2 regions of the Paenibacillus sp. FSL H7-0690 genome follow, and region 1 is predicted to be linked to the other one. Evidence: predicted binding sites of a transcription regulator. Region 1 holds the regulator's gene; the other holds the start of a gene.

Region 1 (3,147 bases):
ACGAAGCTGCAGAAGAGGGACGTCTAATGACCTCACTCCTTCCATCTCCCTTTAAATATCGCGAGCAGGCACTGCTAGTTATACCGCGTGATTTTCCTAGTGTGAAGGGGAGTGTGGGCGATGCTCGATTTGTCGATACACTCGTACAGTCATTATCGGAAGCTGCTAAAACAACACGTGGGCGGATGCTGGTTCTGTTTACTTCTTATAAAATGCTGCGTCAGGTATATGATCCGCTTAAAGAGGCTTTGGCCTCACAAGAGATTACGGTGCTTGGTCAAGGCGTGGAAGGTGGCAGCCGGAGCAAGTTGATCCGCCGCTTTCAGGACAGTGCAGCATCCGTATTGCTGGGGACGAGCAGCTTCTGGGAAGGTGTAGATATTCCAGGTGAAGCACTGACTTGCCTGGCCATCGTGAGACTTCCGTTTCAACCACCGAATCACCCGTTGGCGGAAGCGAAGTCGGAGTTATTGCAGGCCCAGAAGAAGAATCCGTTCATGAAATTATCTGTTCCTCAAGCGGTTATTCGTTTTAAGCAGGGATTCGGAAGACTGGTTCGCACGGCGCAGGATCGTGGAATAGTTATTGTTTATGATACAAGGGTTATTGAATCTCATTACGGGAAGTATTTCCTTTATTCATTGCCTGGTCCCAAAATGGAGCATATGCTTACTGATCAAATGGTCCCTCGCATAGCGGAATGGCTAGAGGATGGCGGCGCTTCTTAAAACGCTCGTCTTCAGTTTAGCTCCTCCTTATCCTTAAGGGCGGTGTGTTACAGTCCCGTCCTTAATAAGGAGAGGTAGACGTTTGAATATGGATTTTCACAAGAACATTACTATTTTTAGGAGGAAAAATATGAAATCGGATAAAATATCAGAAGCCGTTGTTCGCAGACTGCCTGTGTACTTGCGTTTTTTGAATGATCTCCAGAATCGCGAAATATTAACAGTTTCCTCTCAGGAACTTGGGCAAAAGCTTGATCTTAATCCCGCACAGATTCGTAAGGATTTAGCATATTTTGGTGACTTCGGCAGAAAAGGTATCGGCTATGATGTAACGTATCTTATTGAGAAAATCCGTCATATCCTGAAGCTGGATCAACAGCTTAATGTAGCTTTAGTTGGAGCAGGTAATCTCGGACATGCCTTGTCTAATTACAATGCATATCTCAAAGATACTATGAAAATCACGGCTATATTTGATTCGTACGCTCCTAAGGTTGGACGTAAGATCAACTCCCTTACTGTGCAACCGATGGATGAACTAGGCAGCACAATTCGTGAGCAAGGTATTCGCATTGGCATTATTACCGTACCTGATTCAGAAGCTCAAAATGTAGCAGATATCCTCATTTCTTCTGGGATTGAAGCGATTTTGAACTTTGCCCCTGTGATTCTGAAGACACCACCGAATATCCGGGTGCATGCAGCTGATTTTACAACTGATCTGCAAAGTCTTGCTTATTACTTGCGGGATGGAAAGGAAGAAAGTGAACATGAACAACAATAAAACGATAATTAAGGGCGGGTATTTTCTGACTCCGGGAACGGATGAGCCGGTTCTGAGTGGATATATGACTATTGAAGATGATTTAATCACTTACATAGGAAAAGAAGAGCCTCAGATGGAAGCTGGAGTGCAAGTGGTTGATGGCAGCCGTCTGCTGTTCATGCCTGGACTTGTAAACACACACGGTCATGCGGCGATGTCTTTGCTGCGTGGATATGGAGATGATTTAGCGCTACAAGTGTGGCTTCAGGAGAAGATGTGGCCAATGGAGGAAAAGTTCACCGGTGATGATGTATACTGGGGAACCTCCTTATCTGTATTGGAAATGCTGAAGGGTGGAACTACGACCTTCCTCGATATGTATGATCATATGGACCGAGTAGCCGAGGTAGCTGAGTTATCAGGTATCCGTTCCGTATTGATGCGTGGTGTGATCGGGTTATGTCCAGAGGATGTACAGAATCACAAGCTTGCGGAAGCGATTTCTTTTGCCCGTAACTGGCATGGAAAGGCTGACGGTAGAATTACTACTATGATCTCGCCACACGCCCCTTATACTTGCCCTCCTGACTTCCTGGTTAAGTTCGTGCAGGCAGCGCATGATCTGGATTTACCGATGCATACGCATATGTCCGAAACGAAACGTGAAGTGGAACAAAATGTGGCGGATTACGGGTTGCGTCCTGTAGCTCACTTAGAGAAGCTTGGAATGTTCACACGTCCCTCGATAGTTGCACATGGTGTTCATTTAAATGATGAAGAGATTGAGATCTTGGCTCGCCATAATGTGGGTGTATCTCATAATCCGGGCAGTAATTTGAAGCTGGCTAGCGGAGTGGCTCGGGTTACTGATCTTCTAAAAGCTGGTGTGAAGGTGTCTCTTGGCACGGATGGCGCGGCAAGCAACAATAACTTGGATATGTTTGAAGAGATGCGGCTTGCAGCTCTCATTCATAAGGGTGTCAGCGGTGATCCAACGGCTGTCCCTGCTCCAGAAGCTCTGCGTATGGCTACAGAATATGGCGCGAAGTCCATCTTTTTAAATAATGTAGGCAGACTTGCTGTAGGGATGAAAGCTGATTTCATTGCTATTGATATCGATCAGCCGCATTTGCTGCCACACACAGATCTGTTGTCTCATGCAGTTTACTCTGCTAGCGCTAAGGATGTTGAGCATGTGTGGGTGAATGGTAAACAGGTCATCAAGCATGGACAATGCTTAACCCTGGATGAGGAAGCTATCCGGCGTAAAGCGCAAGAAGCCTTCGAAGGTTTATTGAAGCGTTAAGTCTGGAGAATAACGAATAAATAATAGGCTGTGACTTTTTGCTTTTAGCAAAAGTTGCGGCCTTTTGTGCATTTTTAAGACTGGGAAAGCTAGAAAATTATGAAATTTTGGATAAACACGCGGGTGTGTTATATAATCAAAAAAGATATATTACTAGAAAGGGAGCTGTACCTTGAAGAAAAGGAAAAAATGGATCCTCCTGGGGTCAGTTCTGATTCTGCTCCTGGGGTTTGGACTTATCCAGTTCTATGCCTATATTATGAAAGATCAATGGAACGAGCGTGATATCGCTAAGGATGTTGCCAAAACCAGAGCGGGTCTAACAGAGGTAACCAAAGCACAAAAAT
Region 2 (3,147 bases), 300 kb from region 1:
CTGTCAACAGCATCGTCATTGTTACCGTAGCAAGGGAATTCGCCTTCTGTTTCGAAATCGATCGCAATACCTTGTTCGTTACGAATAGGTTTTACTTTGGCGTATTTAATTGCGCTTAGTGAGTCAGCTGCAACGGACAGCCCAGCAATACCACAAGCCATCGTACGCAGAATGTCACGGTCATGCAGCGCCATTTCGATACGTTCGTAAGAATATTTGTCATGCATATAGTGAATGATGTTCAAAGTGTTAACATAAGTCTTAGCCAACCACTCCATCATCGGTTTGAAACGTTTCATTACTTCGTCATAATCCAGATATTCAGAAGTGATCGCTGGGAATTCCGGTCCAACTTGTGCTCCGGATTTTTCATCCACACCACCATTGATAGCATACAGTAATGCTTTTGCCAGGTTGGCACGAGCACCGAAGAACTGCATTTGTTTACCGATACGCATTGGAGATACGCAGCAAGCAATCGCATAATCTTCACCCCAGTATGGACGCATTACATCGTCATTTTCATACTGAATTGCACTAGTTTCGATGGAAACCTTAGCACAATATTTTTTGAAGGCTTCAGGCAATTTTTCGGACCACAGTACAGTTAAGTTTGGTTCCGGAGCTGGACCCAAGTTGTACAGGGTGTTCAAGAAACGGAAGCTGTTCTTAGTAACACGAGTTGTTCCGTCTTCAGCCATACCACCGATGGATTCAGTTACCCATGTTGGGTCGCCGGAGAACAGATCATTATAGTCAGGTGTACGCAAGAATTTCACGATACGCAGTTTCATTACGAAATGATCGACGATTTCTTGTACTTGTTCTTCAGTCAAAGTACCTTCAGCAATATCGCGTTCTGCATAGATGTCCAGGAAAGAGGACACACGGCCCAGGGACATCGCCGCACCATTTTGCTCTTTAACTGCTGCCAGATATCCGAAGTATACCCATTGAGTAGCTTCTTTGAAGTTGGTCGCCGGTCTGGAAATATCCATACCATGAGCAGCTGCCATTTCTTTCAATTCGCCAAGTGCACGAATTTGCTCGGACAGCTCCTCACGCAAACGAATGATATCTTCAGTCATGGAATCTACTTCAAGCTCAGTTTGTTGTTGTTTTTTGTCTTTAATGAGGAAATCAATACCGTACAGAGCAATGCGGCGGTAGTCGCCGATGATGCGTCCGCGTCCGTAAGCATCAGGAAGACCTGTAATTACGCCGGATTTACGCACAGCTCTCATGTCTGGTGTATATGCATCAAATACGCCTTGGTTATGCGTTTTGCGAATGTTCGTAAACATGTCAACGATGTTTTGTGGAAGCTCGAAGCCATAAGCCTTCGTAGCATCAACCATCATCTTGATCCCGCCGAATGGCTGGATGGAACGTTTGAAAGGAGCATCAGTCTGTACGCCTACAATTTGTTCCTTGTCCTTGTCAATGTAGCCTGGAGCATGTGAAGTGATTGTGGAGACAGTATCTAGGGAAACATCCCATACGCCGCCTCTTTCTCTTTCTTCCTTGCTCAATTGGGAAATAATCTTCCACAGTTCAGTTGTGTTACTAGTAGGTCCTACGAGGAATTCTTCGTTTCCTTCATAAGGCTTAATGTTGCTTGCGATAAAGTTGTTAACGTCAACTTTTCTGGACCATTTACCTTTTGTAAAACTTCTCCAACCGGATTTCACTTCTTGTACATCTTTTTCAATCACCGACATGCTAAATCCCTCCATCTATATTTATATTATATTTGTAGAGATCGCGGGCTTGAAGGTTGATCCCGTGTCTCGTGATCCCAAGAAAAATATGGTTGTTCGAAAATTCACAATCATTGTTCCATATATGGGACCGTTGTTTATATAAACATTTTAGTTTATTTTCTATAAATAGACTGTGACAAATATCACCTTTCCGGTGATATTTGTCACTTATATCTAATCCACAACCATCCTATTATCTACTTAACCAAATATTAATTATCAAATCTTCCGTAGAAAGCATTACGATATACATCTGCGAGTTCAGATACCAGCGGCAGCTTAGGATTGGCAGTTGTACATTGATCTTCAAATGCACGGTCAGCCAAGTAATCTACATGGGATTCAAAATCCTTAGGATCAAAGCCCAATTGTTGGAAGGATTCTTCGATACCCAGTTTTTTGTTCATGTCGCGAATAGCATTGATCAGGCTAGTTACACCTTCTTCAGTTGTGCGAGCTGGCAATCCCAGAATACGGGCGATTTCTGCATAACGCTCGTCAGCTACGAAATGTGAATATTTAGGGAACGAAGCGAACTTCGTAGGTTTCTTAGCATTGTAACGAATAACGTGTGGCATAAGGATCGCATTAGTACGACCGTGAGCAGTGTGATATTGACCGCCCCATTTATGCGCCAAGCTGTGGTTAATACCCAGGAAAGCATTAGCAAAGGCCATACCAGCAAGTGTTGATGCGTTATGCATTTTTTCACGGGCAACTCTGTCGCCTTCAAGAGCCGATTTTTCAAGGTATTGGAATACCAATTGGATTGCTTTAATTGCCAGACCATCCGTGTAGTCACTCGCCATAACAGATACATAAGCTTCGATGGCATGTGTCAATACGTCCATACCTGTATCAGCTACAGCAGTTTTTGGCAAGCTATATACGAACTCTGGATCAATGATAGCTACGTCTGGAGTTAGCTCGTAGTCAGCCAAAGGATATTTAGTGTGTTGTTCAGTTGTTTTATCGGTAATAACTGCGAAAGATGTTACTTCCGAACCTGTACCCGAAGTAGTTGGAATCGCTACAAACTTAGCTTTGTTTCCAAGTTTAGGGAATTTGTAAACCCGTTTACGGATATCCATGAATTTTTGTTTCAGACCATTAAAGTCTGCGTCTGGATGTTCATAGAATAACCACATTCCTTTTGCAGCATCCATTGGGGAACCACCGCCAAGTGCGATGATGCAGTCCGGTTGGAATCTGTTCATCATTGCAGTACCTTTTTCAACTGTAGTTGTTGATGGATCTGGTTCAACTTCCGAGAACACTTCGATTGCTACAGGAGTTTGGCGTTGACGCAGGTAATGTTCAACTCTCTCAACATATCCAAGCTTAACCATCATTGGGTCAGTGATAATTGCGACACGTGTGATAT

What was found. The regulator Rex, encoded in region 1, represses fermentation and respiration genes when NADH is low (regulators of the CRP and FNR family bind a similar motif). The targets are predictions, from matches to a motif close to TTGTGAAATATTTCACAA.
Region 2: a site for Rex is predicted at 1,814-1,831, ahead of pflB (formate C-acetyltransferase). Genes of this name have one in related genera too.

What each region holds. Positions count from the first base shown of each region.
Region 1 covers NZ_CP150281.1:4,675,101-4,678,247, reverse strand. The annotation lists gene dinG (ATP-dependent DNA helicase DinG) at 1-728, shown strand, start outside; gene MHI32_RS20615 (redox-sensing transcriptional repressor Rex) at 859-1,512, shown strand; gene MHI32_RS20610 (amidohydrolase) at 1,499-2,800, shown strand; gene MHI32_RS20605 (DUF5590 domain-containing protein) at 2,973-3,147, shown strand, end outside.
Region 2 covers NZ_CP150281.1:4,972,164-4,975,310, forward strand. The annotation lists gene pflB (formate C-acetyltransferase) at 1-1,721, opposite strand, end outside; gene adhE (bifunctional acetaldehyde-CoA/alcohol dehydrogenase) at 1,976-3,147, opposite strand, start outside.